DNA from 3 places in the Inquilinus sp. OTU3971 genome. Region 3 is predicted to be linked to each of the others. Evidence: predicted binding sites of a transcription regulator. Region 3 holds the regulator's gene; each other region holds the start of a gene.

Region 1 (4,491 bases), on a different contig from region 3:
CATCGCCACCTGGCGCGGCCGGGCCACGGTGCGGGCGCGGCGGGCCGAATGCATGTCGGCGACCTTGATGTTGTAGTGCTCGGCCACCCGCTTCTGGATCTCGTCGATGGTGACCCGGCGGTCGGAGGCGCGCAGCAGGTCGTGCAGCAGCTCCTGGGTCGATTCCAGGGTGATCGGCCGGTGCACCAGCTCGGCATGGGCGGTGATGCGGTTCAGCGCCCCTTCCAGCTCGCGCACGTTGGAGGTGATCTTGTGGGCCAGGAACTCCATCACCTTGGCCGGGATCTCGACCCGCGCTGTCTCCGCCTTGGCGTGCAGGATGCCCAGACGCAGCTCATAGGTGGTGGGGTGGATGTCGGCGACCAGGCCCCAGCCGAGGCGCGAGCGCAGCCGCTCCTCCATCCCCTCGAGGTCGGAGGGCGACTTGTCGGCCGAGATCACCACCTGGCGGTTCTGGTCCACCAGGGCGTTGAAGGTATGGAAGAACTCCTCCTGGGTGGAGTCCTTGCCGGAGATGAACTGCACGTCGTCGATCATCAGCACGTCGACCGACCGGAACATCTCCTTGAACGTCATCGTGTCCTTGAACCTCAGGGCACGGATGAACTGGTACATGAACTTCTCGGCGGACATGTAGAGCACGCGCCGCTCGGGGTGCTTCTGCCGGATGTGCCAGGCGATGGCGTGCATCAGATGGGTCTTGCCCAGGCCCACCCCGCCATAGAGGAACAGCGGGTTGAAGGTGACGCTGTTGGCCTCCGCCACCCGACGGGCGGCGGCATGGGCCAGCTCGTTCGGCTTGCCGACGACGAAGTTGTCGAAGGTGAAGCGCTGGTCGAGCACGGCGCCGAACTCGGCCGCCGACTCGGGCGGGCGCTCCGGCGCCGGCGACTCGGCGCGCGAGGCCGGCGCAGTCGCGGCCGGCTTGGCGGCAGCCGGGCGGGCGGCCAGACGGTCGGGCACCACGATCACATCGACGCTGTGGATATCCGGATTCTCGGAATGCCACAGGTTGCGGATGCGGTCGGCGTAATGGGCGGCGACCCAGTCGCGCATGAAGCGGGTGGGGGCGGCGATGCGGACCTCGCCGCCCTCGAGATCGACGACGACGACGGGGCGCAGCCAGCTCTTGAAGGCGCCCTCGCCCACCTCCTCGCGCATGCGGCCGCAGACCCGGGCCCATTGCTGCTCGATCGATGCGATGACTCCCCCCATCGACGACATGCTGCCTTCCGACCCCTCTTTGACTCCGGCGGCCGCGACGCGCTGCCCATCCATGACCGGGACTGTACCCGTTTCCATCATCAGCGGCATCCGATCCCCGCTGCGCGGCTGCCATGCTCCAGAACTCAAACTGTAATAATCACAGTATCACGACCGACGTGCAGGAACAATTCCTCGCAGCTATTTGCAAAGCCAACGAGGACACAAATAAAGGCTTGGTAAATACTCTTCAGGTGCGCTCGTGGACTTCTGCCGGTCTTCGTGATGAAGGCTGGTAGCCGGGCAAGTTGTGTCCTGAGGCCATCTTCAACCTGCCGATAGCAGGCGAACGACGATCATATGCAGGGTGGGCGAGGGCTGGCAACGGAACAAATCCGGACCACCCCAAAACGCAAAAAACGGTCCCGGACCGCGGCCGGTTGTGCCGCATCCACCGTTCCCCCGGACATGAGAAAACCGTTCCGCGACTGCCGCCGCGGAACGGCTCGTCCGTATTCTGGCTTAGAGGGCCTTGATGCGGCCGGACAGGCGCGACAGCTTGCGCGCGACCGTGTTCTTCTGCAGCACGCCCTTGGTGACGCCGCGATGCATCTCCGGCTGCGCCGCCTTGAACGCCTCGGCCGCGGCGGTCTTGTCGCCGGACTCGATCGCCGCCTCGACCTTCTTGACGAAAGTGCGGATGCGGCTGACACGGTTGCGGTTGACGACCGTGCGACGCTCGGTCTGGCGGATGCGCTTCTCGGCGGACTTGTGGTTGGCCATTGTCGGTCCCAGTTCGGGCCAACGACGGCCCCAAGAAAAACGAGGGCGCTTGATAGTCCCTCCGCGCCCGGGCGTCAAGACGAGTCTCGGCGCATGGCGCTGCGGAGATGTGGGCCGCGCGGCGGGGATTGGCAAGGCGGTTCGTATGTTCTATATTTGTTCTCATGCCGATCAAGCCACCCGAACTCGACGAGCTGCCGGACCAGCCGCGCAAGGGCCGCGGCGCGGTCAGCAACCGCACCGGCCGCTTCGAGGCCGCGACCCGGCACCGGGTCGACGACGGCTGGGCGGGGATGGCGCCGGAGGATGAGGGGGAGCCGCCGCTGCGCACGCAGCTGCATGTCGACACCGCCCGCACCATCATCACCCGCAACGACTCGCCGGACATCATGTTCGACCGGTCGATCAACCCCTACCGGGGGTGCGAGCACGGTTGCATCTACTGCTTCGCCCGGCCGACCCATGCCTGGCTGGGCCTGTCGCCCGGCCTCGATTTCGAGACCCAGCTGTTCTACAAGCCGGACGCGCCGGAGCTGCTGGAGGCCGAGCTGCGGCGTCCCGGCTATGTCCCGGCGGTGATGGCGATGGGCACCAACACCGACCCGTATCAGCCGATCGAGCGCGAGCTGAAGCTGACCCGCCGGGTGATCGAGGTGCTGTCGCGCTTCAACCATCCGCTCGGCATCGTCACCAAATCGGCGCTGATCACGCGCGACATCGACCTCCTGGCGCCGATGGCGGCGAAGGGGCTGGCCGCCGTCTGCATCTCGCTGTCGACGCTGGACCGCGAGCTGGCGCGGACGCTGGAGCCGCGGGCGGCGACTCCGCCGCGCCGGCTGGAGACGATGCGGCAGCTGACCCAGGCCGGCATCCCGGTGATCGTGCTGACCTCGCCGATGATCCCCGGCCTCAACGACCACTCGCTGGAGCAGGTGCTGGAGGCGGCGGTGAAGGCCGGGGCCACAGCGGCCGGCTGGACCCTGCTGCGGCTGCCGCTGGAGATCGCCGGCCTGTTCGAGGAATGGCTCCAGGCGCATGCGCCGGACCGGGCGGGCCGGGTGATGTCGCTGATCCGCCAGACCCGCGGCGGCCGGCTCTACAAATCCGGCTTCGGCGAGCGGCATCGCGGCGAGGGGCCGGTGGCCGACCTGATCCGCGCCCGCTTCAACCACGCCGTCCGCCGGCTCGGCCTCGACCGCAAGCGCTGGACCCTCGACACCACCCAGTTCTCCCCGCCGCCGCGGCCGGGCGATCAGATGAGCTTGTTCTGAGGGGGCATGTTGGCCAACGGTTTGACATCCCACACGGCTCACCGCAGATTCGTATCATGACGACCGAACCTGAAAACCTCGTCATCGAGTTGCTGCGCGCCGTCCGTGCCGACGTGACGGAGATGCGGTCGGAACAGCGCGAGCAGCGCGTGCGCCTTGCCGCGATCGAGCGGCATCTGGCGCATCTGGAGCGCGACGGTGCCGAGTTCCGCGCCGAAATCGGTGGACGATTCGATCGCATCCATGACCGGCTCGACCGGATCGAGCCTCGCCTCGACCTTTCGGATCAGCCCGCTTAGCCGCATTCGGACTGCAGGACGCTACGGGCTTGGCTCTTCGTCTCGCCGGCGCTATGCCCTGGGGCGGGAGGGGCCTCATGCCGGATTGGAGTCTCGAGATCGAGTGCGGCGCGCCGGTGCGGAGCGTCGCCGGGCTGGACGAGGTCGGCCGTGGCCCGCTGGCCGGCCCGGTGCTGGCCGCGGCCGTGGTGCTGACCCGGCCGCTCGACCCCGATCTCGCTCTCCTTATAGATGACAGCAAGGTGCTGACGGCGCAGCGGCGCGAGGCGCTGGTGCCGCGCATCCGGGCGGTGGCGCAGGTCGGCATCGGCTGGGCCTCGGTCGAGGAGATCGACCGAATCAACATCCTCCAGGCCAGCATGCTGGCGATGCGGCGGGCGCTCGACGCCCTGCCGGAGCGTCCGGAGATCGCCTTGATCGACGGCAACAAGGTGCCCGACGGGCTGCCCTGCGACGGCCGCGCAGTGGTTGGCGGCGATGCCCTGTCGCTGTCGATCGCGGCGGCCTCGATCCTCGCAAAAGTTGTGCGTGACCACGAGATGTTGCGTCTCTCCGCCCATCATCCAGGCTATGGGTGGGAACGCAACGCCGGTTACGGTACGCCAGAGCACATCGCCGCGCTCGACCGCATCGGGGTCTGCGAGCATCACCGCCGGTCGTTCGCCCCGGTGTTCCAACGACTCGCCATAACCGGCTGATTCGAAGGGGGATTGACGCCGAGTCCTTCGCGACTCATCGTCGCCCTATGAGCGAATCACCCACCATCACCGAGCGCCTGCCGCCGGGCTGCCGAATCGTCCTCGGCGACTGCATCTCGGCGATGCGGTCGCTGCCCGCCGGCTCGGTCGATTGCGTGTTCGCGGACCCGCCCTACAACTTGCAGTTGGGGGGAGAGCTGCGCCGGCCGGACGAGAGCCGGGTCGACGGTGTCGATG
Region 2 (4,491 bases), on a different contig from region 3:
GGGATGAGCAAGCGCCGTGCCAAGCGGCCGATGCCGCGATTCCGCCCCATGGAGGGCATCGCACGCTGGCAGCCGCCTAAGCTTTGGGCATTTGCATACGGAAGGATCCAAAATTGTGCACAATCCTGGATCAACAAGAATACAATCTTGAGCCTTGCCGATCCGCATGGGATGGTGGGCCGAACGAGTCGCGGCTGCGCCGCGCCGGAGCGGAAGAATGGACACGATCGAGACCGTCGGCACGCTGGCCGGAAGCCGCGACATCCCCGACCGCGGCGCGCGGGCGGCGGCGATCTACCGCTCGATCCTGGACGCGATCGTCGAGCACCGGCTGCCGCCGCGCACCAAGCTGTCGGAGGACGAGATCGGCACCGCCTTCGGCGTCAGCCGGACCATCGTCCGCTCCGCCCTGCAGGCGTTGGCGCACCAGCACATGGTGGTGATCGAGAAGAACCGCGGTGCCTTCGTCGCGGCGCCCACGGTCGAGGAGGCGCGCGAGGTGTTCGAGGCCCGCCGGACGCTCGAGGCCGCGATCGCCCGCCGCGCCGCCGAGCGCACCGTGCCGGCCGACATCGGGCGGCTGGAGCGACACCTGGCCGAGGAGGCGGAGGCGCTGCACCGGGGCGACCGGCCGCGCGCCATCCAGCTGTCCGGCCTGTTCCATCTCGGCATCGCCGAGATCGCCCGGCAGCGGGTGATGGAGCGGTTCCTGCGCGAGCTGGTGTCACGCGCCTCGCTGGTCATCGCGCTGTACGGCCGCAGCGGCGCCTCGGCCTGCGGCAACACCGAGCATGGCGCGATCCTGCAGGCCCTGGCCCGGCACGATGCCGACGGCGCCGGCGCCGCCATGCTGGTCCATCTGACCCATATCGAGCAGGATCTCGACCTGGCCCCGGCCGAAGCCGGACCGGTCGATCTGGCGGCAGTCCTGCGGCAACGCTGAGGAGCAAGCGCCGCCTCACTCCAGCGAGATCATCGCGGCACGCCGGCTGGTGACCTCGTCCCGCGCCCTGGCCTCGGAGGCCGCCTTGGCGCGCCGGTGCTCCCGGTGCATCTCCAGCAGGTCGGCGATCCAGCCGCCCGGACGGAAGGCCTCGATCGTGGTCGGGTGCCAATCGTCATAGGCGGCGCCCGCCCAGTTCACCATCGACACGCCGAGCACCGTCTCGCCGGCCGCCGAGAGATAGACCTCGCCCTGGCTGTCCCCGCGCGGATCCGGATGCAACGACCGCTCCTTGAAGGTGGCGCCGTAGCGCCGCCCCCGATAGGCGAAGTCGACGGCGAAATCCTTCATGTGATCCGCGACCAGGGCGAGATCGGTGAACTCGGGCGGGACCGGCTTGCCGTGGCCCGACCAGGCGGCGTAGCGGCGGACGTCCCAGACCAGCGCGCACAGCGCCTCGCCGATGCCGCTGCTCTCCATGAATTGCTGAGCCTCGGCGACCTTGGCCCGATCGGCCGCGGTGCAGGCGAGGCAATTGTCGCGCTCCTCCCGCTCGAGCTCGCCGGCCTTCTGCCGGAACTCGTCGACCAGGGACCGCCACTTCTCCAGATGAGCGTTTCCCATCGCAGCCTCCTCCTTGGCCACATCACAGGATGGTGCGCCTATTTCGCGCAAATGCAAGGGCTTGGGCGCGGCAATGACGCTGGCAGCTTGACAAGCTCAATTGAATGTTCACTATTTGTTCCGTCTTCAGCGGATCGACTGCCATTCCACCCGCTTCGGAGCCCGCAGGTGACGATTCGGATCGACTCGACGGCCACCATCCTCCATGCGGATCTCGACGCCTTCTACGCGTCGGTCGAGCAGTTGCTCGATCCGTCGCTGCGCGGCAGGCCGGTCGCGGTCGGTGGCGGGGTGGTGCTGGCGGCCTCCTACGAAGCCAAGGCCTTCGGGGTCCGCGGCGGCATGCCGGGGCGGCAGGCGCGCGAGCTGTGCCCAGGGCTGATTTTCGTCGCCGGCCATTTCAAGGAGTATCAGCGGCTGGGCGACGCCGCCATCGAGGTGCTTGGCGACTTCACGCCGCTGGTCGAGCGGATCTCGATCGACGAGGCCTTCGCCGATGTCGCCGGCTGCACCCATCTGTTCGGCCCGCCGGCCGAGATCGCCCGGACGATCCGGCGGCGGGTGCGGGCCGAGCTGGGCCTGCCGATCTCGATCGGCGTGGCCCGCACCAAGCACCTGGCCAAGATCGCCTCGCAGGTGGCCAAGCCGGACGGGCTGGTGGTGGTCGACCCCGAGGCCGAGCTGGCGTTCCTGCACGACCTGCCGGTCGAGCTGATGTGGGGCGTCGGCCCGGTCGGCAAGGCGCGGCTGGCGGAGAGCGGCGTGCACACCATCGGCCAGCTGGCGGAAATGCCGGGATGGTCGCTGGAGCGGCTGCTGGGCCGCGCGGCCGGGGAGAAGCTGTCGGCGCTGGCCTGGAACCGCGATCCACGGGCGATCGAGACACGGCGGCGGTCGCATTCGGCGGGGGCGCAATCCGCACTCGGCCGGAAGCCGGCCGAGGAGCGGGTGTTCGTGCCGGCGCTGCGCCATCTGGCGGACCGGGTCGCCACCCGGCTGCGGGCCAAGTCGCGGCCCGGCCGGACGGTGACGGTCCGCGTCCGCTTCGCCGACCTGCGCTCGGTCACGCGCGCCGTGACGCTCGACGCCCCGGTCTCGGCGACCGCGATCCTGGCCGAGATCGCGGAAGAGCTGGTGCGCGGGGTGCTGGCACAGCACCCCGAGGAGAAGAGCATCTCGCTGCTGGCGATCTCGGTGTCGCATCTCGAGGATCGGCCGCAGCTGCAGCTGGAGCTGCCGCTCGGCCTCGCCGACGAGCGGCGCCGGCCCGGCACCCGGACAGGCATGGCGCGCGGGCAGGCCGACCGGGCGATCGATGCGATCCGCGCGCGGTTCGGGTGGCAGGCGGTCGGCTATGGCTCGGTCGTGCTGGGACCGTCGCGATCCGTCCCCGACGCGTTCCGCGAGCTCGCCGAGAAGGACCTCTGACCGCTACGGCGATGCGAGCCGGGCCGCCTCGGCGGCGAGCGGATGGCTGGCGTAGGTCCGGGCGAAGTCGCGCCAGGCCTCGGCCGTGCCGGTGCGGCGGGCGGCGTCGAACGCGGCATAGACCGCGGCGTCCGGGTCGTTGGCCAGGAGGTACGCGTCCGGCGCGGGCCGGCGTTCCAGCCGGCGCCACGCTTCATCCGCCAGGGCAGTCTCCGGATGCCGCGCGATGAAGCGGATCAGCGCTGCGTTCGAGCCGTCATCGACCGCCCCGCGAAACTCCTGGGCGAGCACCGCCTCGTCGTCCGGCGGCCGCGCCATGACGGCCTTCCTCTCCTCCTGCCGCAGCTGCGGGGCGCCGCTATCTCGGGGGGCGGCACCCCCCTGTGCCCAGCAGGGCAATGCCGCAAAGAGCACGGACAGTGTAAGACAAATGGAGGGCCAGATCTGGATGTTCATCGGTCCCGGCTCCTTCCCGGGCACGCAGAGATGCCTGACACTGCGCAAAGTCCGGCAGAGCGGCAGTGGTCCTTTTTTCCATAGGAATATGGCAAATCCTTGAGTTCATTCGAGCTCTAGTCTTCAGGAATTAAATCACAACCTCTTCGCCGCCACATACCAATTTCATCATACAATTTCATCCGAACGACTTATTGACCTCAGATTGACAATAGAAGTAATTTTATATATACTCCATTGTGTAGGAAAATACCGTTTGCGTTGGGATATCTTACGATGCAGTAGGATCGGCGGCGGGGACAATCTTACGCACCAGGGCGGGATTGCAACATCTTCGCGACACAATCTCCTGACATGCTCAATCTGGGCCGAGACGCGCGGGAAAATGACGTGTTCTGACCCTGAACGATCGTGCCTTCAACCAACAACAATCAACAAGAAGTTGCGGATCTTCACTCAAGGGTTGCGGATCTTCACCACGTAGGGGAGACCCGGTATGAAATCGTCAAATATTCTCGAATACGGCATCCTGTCGTCCGACGGCGATCTGCTCACCGATCCAATGGCTTGGTCGTCGATGCGAAAACTGTCGAACGACCTGCTGTTCCACAATACATTCGCCGATGCGTCCCGCCTGGACGCGGTGCTGGCCGGCCAAACCGGCGCGCTGGCGGATGCCATTCGCGCCGCGATCGGCGACCGGTCCGACGGGTTCGTGGTTCCCGCCCACAGTTCTTCGGGCACTGCGAGCGCGCCGAAGCCGGAGGAGAACGGCTCGGGCGACACCACCGCGGCGGTGGCTGCGTCCGGCAACCAGAACATCGACGGGCTGCTGGCCGGCGTCCGCTGGTCGGACGGCTTCATCACCTACAGCGATCCGGATGCGGTCAGCGACTACCAGGCCGGCCATCCGGAAGCGTTCAGCGGCTTCCATCAGATGACGGCGCAGCAGATGATCGCCGTCCATTTCGCGCTGAACTCCGCGATCTTCACGCAGCCCGTCGGCGCCGCTGGGTTCGGCGTCGAAGGCTTCACCAATC
Region 3 (4,491 bases):
AGGCGGTCTCTGGAAGGGCTGCGGACCGGCGCCTAGAGGCTGTCGCGCTCGACCAGGCGGATGTCGAACAGCCGGCCCTGGATCGGGTGGTCGGGATCGGCCAGGCGGGCGGCGATCTGGTCGATGGCGTGGCGCACCATCTCGGCCATCGGCTGGCGGACCGTGGTCAGGCGATAGGCGGGCCAGGCGGCCAGCGTCATGTCGTCGAAGCCGACGATGCCGATCTCCTGTGGCACGGCGAGGCCGCGCTCGCGGCAGGCGTCGAAGGCGCCGAGCGCCAGGATGTCGTCGCCGCAGAACACCGCCTGCGGCCGATGCCGGTCGAGCAGGGCGTGCATGCCGCTGCGGCCATGCTCATGCGAATAGTCGCCGGCGAACTCCACGGCCAGGGGCCGCAGACCTGCCGCTTCCAGCCCGCTCAAAAAACCCGCGGCGCGGTCGATCGACGACGAATCGGTCCCGGCCCCGCCGAGGAAGGCCAATTGCTGCAGGCCGCGCGCCAGCATCGCCTCGGCGACCAGCCGCCCGCCCGCGACATTGTCGACCGTCACCGCCGGCACAGCCGCCTCCGCCCGGCCGAACACATGCACCACCGGCAGCCCGGCGCGGGCGCAGGAATCGGCGAAGCCCTCCGGCGGCGCGGAGGTGGCGATCAGCACCGCATCGACGCTGTATTGCAGCATCATGTCGAGGGCGGAGTCGGCGCCGCCATCCTCCGACAGGTTGGCGATCAGCGGCCGCAGCCCACGGCGCTGCAGCTCCCGCGTGAACAGGTCGAACACGTCCATGAAGGCGGGGTTGGCGAAATGGCTCGAGACCAGCCCGACCAGCTCGGTCCGGCCGGTCATCAGGCTGCGCGCCAGCCGGTTGGGGCGGTAGCCCAGCGCCTCCGCCGCCGCCAGGACGCGGGCCCGCATCCGGGGCGAGACGCTGGCATCCTTGGTGAAGGTGCGGGAGACGGCGGAGATCGACACGCCGGCCGCTTCCGCGACCTGTTGCGCCGTGGCCCGCTCGGCACCGGTTGCCCGGTGCCCGGGCCGGCCGCTGTTGGAGCGCCTCACGCGGTCACGATCCGCCCGGAGAGGGCGCGCAAGGGCTTACGAATAGGTCCGCAGCAGCCCGATCAGTCGCCCCTGGATGCGGACGCGATCGGAGGGCAGGTAGCGGGTCTCATAGGCGGAGTTGGCGGCCTCCAGCCCGATCGAGGCGCCCTTCTTGCGCAGCCGCTTCAGCGTCACCTCGTTGTCGTCGACCAGGGCGACGACGATGACGCCGGGATCGGCCGCGTCGCAGCGCTTGATGATGACGGTGTCGCCGTCCAGGATCCCGGCCTCGACCATGCTGTCGCCGGCGACCTCCAGGGCGTAGTGCTCACCCGGGCCAAGCAGCGAGGCCGGCACCTCGGCATAGTTGGAATGGTCGCGCAGCGCCTCGATCGGCATGCCGGCGGCGATCCGGCCGTAGAGCGGCAGGCGGACGCCGAGCTCGGGGTTGCTGAGATCGGCGCGCTCCAGCTTGCGGCCGGGCAGGGCGACGTCGGAGCGCACGGGCCGGAAGGGGACAACGTTGTCATCCTCGGCCGGCGACCCGGCCGGCGCGTCCGACTTCAGGCAATCCGGCAGCTTGAGCACCTCCAGCGCCCGGGCCCGATGCGGCAGCCGCCGAATAAAACCGCGCTCCTCGAGCCCGGTGATCAGTCGATGGATGCCCGATTTCGACTTCAGGGCCAGCGCGTCCTTCATCTCGTCGAAGGAAGGACTGACGCCGTCCGCCTCCAGACGGCGGTGAACGAACAACAACAACTCCTGTTGCTTTCGCGTCAGCAAGGCATCCTCCGTTGGCAGGGGCCGCGGCGCGGCCGAATCCCTGGAGAGAACATTAGGAGGAACAAAACAAAAACACAAGCGCCTAACTGCGGCACTCTCGGTTCTTTACTTCCTTGTAACGATCGCCGGGTCAGATCCCGTCGCCGAACAGCACCGCCTCGACCGGCTCGCCGCGCGCCGCGGCCGGCGCATGGGGCGGGCGGATCACCAGCCCGTCGGCCGCGGCCAGCAGCGACAGCATCGAGCTGTCCTGGGTCGGGAACGGAGTGGCGACATAACCGGAATCTGTCCGTTCGATCCGCGCCCGCAGGTAATCTTCGCGCCGGTCATTGGCCGGCAGGTCGCGGCCCAGTGTCGCGGCGACGCGGTTCTCCGGCGCCTCGGCCCCCTGCAGGGCCCACAGCACCGGGCGCAGGAACAGCCAGCCGCAGACCATGGTCGAGACCGGGTTGCCGGGCAGGCCGAGCAACGGCGTGTCGCCGAGCCGGCCGAACATCAGCGGCTTGCCCGGCCGCATGGCGATGGTCCAGAAGTCGAGCGCCAGGCCGCGCTCGCCGAGCACCGAGCGGATCAGGTCATGCTCGCCGACCGAGGCGCCGCCGGTGGTGACGATCAGGTCGGCACCGCGGGCGCCGGCGGCCAGCGCCGCCAGGGAGTCGGCATTGTCGCGGGCGATGCCGAGATCGACCGGCTCGCCGCCGCAGCTGCGGATCAGCGCGGCCAGGGCATGGGAGTTGGAGCTGACGATCTGGCTCGGCCCCAGCGCCTCGCCCGGCAGCACGATCTCGTCGCCGGTCGCCAGCACCGCCACGCGCGGCCGGCGGCGCACATGCAGCCAGGGATGGTTGGTCGAGGCGGCGATGCCGATGTCGCGCGCGGTCAGGCGCCGGCCCGGCTGCAGCAGCACGTCGCCGGTGCGGAAATCCAGCCCGGCCTTGCGCACATGGCGGCCGGCGGCGACGCCCTCGCGCACCGTGACCCGGTCGCCGTCGGCGTCGGTGTCCTCCTGCAGCACCACGGCATCGGCGCCGTCCGGCAGCGGCGCGCCGGTGAAGATGCGGACGCATTGGCCCGGGCCGACCGCGCCCTCGAAGCGGCCGCCGGCCGGGACCTCACCGATCCGCCGCAGCGTCGCCGGGACGGTCGCGACATCGGCGGCCCGCACCGCCCAGCCATCCATGGCCGAGACGTCGAGCGGCGGCTGGGTCAGCCGCGCCGCCACTGGCTCGGCCAGGATCCGGCCCAGCCCGGCGGGCAGGGGCACGGTCTCGGCCGGCAGGGCGGCGAAGGCGGCGAGGATGCGGGCGCGGGCCTCGGCGACCGGGATCATGTCTGGGCCTCGTAAGTGCCTGACCGCCCGCCGGATTTGTGCAGCAGCCGCAGGTCGGTCACGACCATGCCGCGGTCGACCGCCTTGCACATGTCGTAGACGGTCAGGGCGGCGACCGAGGCGGCGGTCAGCGCCTCCATCTCCACCCCGGTGCGGTGGGTGACCTTGACCGTGGCCTCGATCTCGACCCGGCTGTGCTCGGCATCGCAGCGCAGCGCCAGCTCGACGCTGGACAGCGGCAGCGGGTGGCACAGCGGGATCAGGTCGGACGTGCGCTTGGCGGCCATGATGCCGGCGATGCGGGCGATGCCCAGCACGTCGCCCTTGGCATGGCCGCCGGAAGCGATCAGCGCCAGCGTCTCCGGCTTCATCTCCACCCGGCAGCCGGCCCGCGCCACCCGCACCGTCGCCTCCTTGGCGGAGACGTCGACCATGCGCGCCTGGCCGGCCGAATCGAAATGGGTCAGCTCGCCGGTCATGCCGCCGAGGATCTCGCGTCCGGCGTCAGCAGCGCACGGGTGGCGGCGGCGACGTCGTCGTGCCGCATCAGGCTTTCGCCGATCAGGAAGGTGGTGGCGCCGGCGCGGGCCATCCGGGCCAGGTCGGTTGGCGTGAACAGGCCGCTCTCGGAGACCAGCAACCGGTCGCCCGGCACATGGGCCGCCAGAGCCTCCGTGGTGGCGAGGTCGACCTGCAGGGTCTTGAGGTTGCGGTTGTTGATGCCGAGCAGCGGCGAGCGCAGTTTCAGCGCCCGGTCCAGCTCGGCCGCGTCATGCACCTCGACCAGCACGTCCATGCCGGCGTCGATCGCCGCCTGCTCCAGCTCGCGGGCGGTGGCGTCGTCCAGCGCCGCCATGATCAAGAGGATGCAGTCGGCGCCCAGCGCCCGGGCCTCGACGACCTGATAGGGGTCGACCATGAAGTCCTTGCGCAGCACCGGCAGCTCGACGGCGTTGCGGGCGGCGGTCAGGTATTCGTCGGCGCCCTGGAAGTAAGGCATGTCGGTCAGCACCGACAGGCAGCTGGCGCCGCCGTCGCGATAGGCGCGGGCGAGGGCGGGCGGGTCGAAATCCGGGCGGATCAGCCCCTTCGACGGCGAGGCCTTCTTGATCTCGGCGATCAGGCCGTAGCGGCCTTCCGCCTGGGCCCGGCGCAGCGCCGCGACGAAGCCGCGCGGCGGCGCGGCCCGGTCGGCCAAGCGGCCGATCTCCGCCGCGGGCACCGCCGCCTTGCGGGCCTCGATGTGCCGGCGCTTGTCGGCGACGATGCGGGTGAGGGTGTCGCTCATGCCGTTCCCTGGCTCGTGATCCGGGCCAGCCGCTCGAGGACATGGGC

Evidence for each region. Region 3 encodes LexA, which represses DNA repair genes until DNA is damaged. Its sites were predicted from a motif close to ATGTTCTANTTTGGTTC; they were not measured.
Region 1: AAHM41_RS05560 (PA0069 family radical SAM protein) is a predicted target of LexA. The motif match lies at 2,132-2,148, and genes of this name have one in related genera.
Region 2: dinB (DNA polymerase IV) is a predicted target of LexA. The motif match lies at 1,672-1,688, and genes of this name have one in related genera.

The regions. Positions count from the first base shown of each region.
Region 1 is NZ_JASATH010000014.1:8,531-13,021, forward strand. Features, by position in the region: gene dnaA (chromosomal replication initiator protein DnaA) at 1-1,215, opposite strand, end outside; gene rpsT (30S ribosomal protein S20) at 1,726-1,986, opposite strand; gene AAHM41_RS05560 (PA0069 family radical SAM protein) at 2,151-3,257, shown strand; gene AAHM41_RS05565 (hypothetical protein) at 3,314-3,556, shown strand; gene AAHM41_RS05570 (ribonuclease HII) at 3,634-4,254, shown strand; gene AAHM41_RS05575 (site-specific DNA-methyltransferase) at 4,302-4,491, shown strand, end outside.
Region 2 is NZ_JASATH010000119.1:10,302-14,792, reverse strand. Features, by position in the region: gene AAHM41_RS25730 (GntR family transcriptional regulator) at 218-943, shown strand; gene AAHM41_RS25725 (hypothetical protein) at 959-1,567, opposite strand; gene dinB (DNA polymerase IV) at 1,736-2,995, shown strand; gene AAHM41_RS25715 (hypothetical protein) at 2,999-3,313, opposite strand; gene AAHM41_RS25710 (M10 family metallopeptidase C-terminal domain-containing protein) at 3,948-4,491, shown strand, end outside.
Region 3 is NZ_JASATH010000112.1:20,238-24,728, reverse strand. Features, by position in the region: gene AAHM41_RS24890 (TetR/AcrR family transcriptional regulator) at 1-36, shown strand, start outside; gene AAHM41_RS24885 (LacI family DNA-binding transcriptional regulator) at 33-1,061, opposite strand; gene lexA (transcriptional repressor LexA) at 1,098-1,826, opposite strand; gene AAHM41_RS24875 (molybdopterin molybdotransferase MoeA) at 1,957-3,156, opposite strand; gene moaC (cyclic pyranopterin monophosphate synthase MoaC) at 3,153-3,635, opposite strand; gene trpC (indole-3-glycerol phosphate synthase TrpC) at 3,632-4,444, opposite strand; gene trpD (anthranilate phosphoribosyltransferase) at 4,441-4,491, opposite strand, start outside.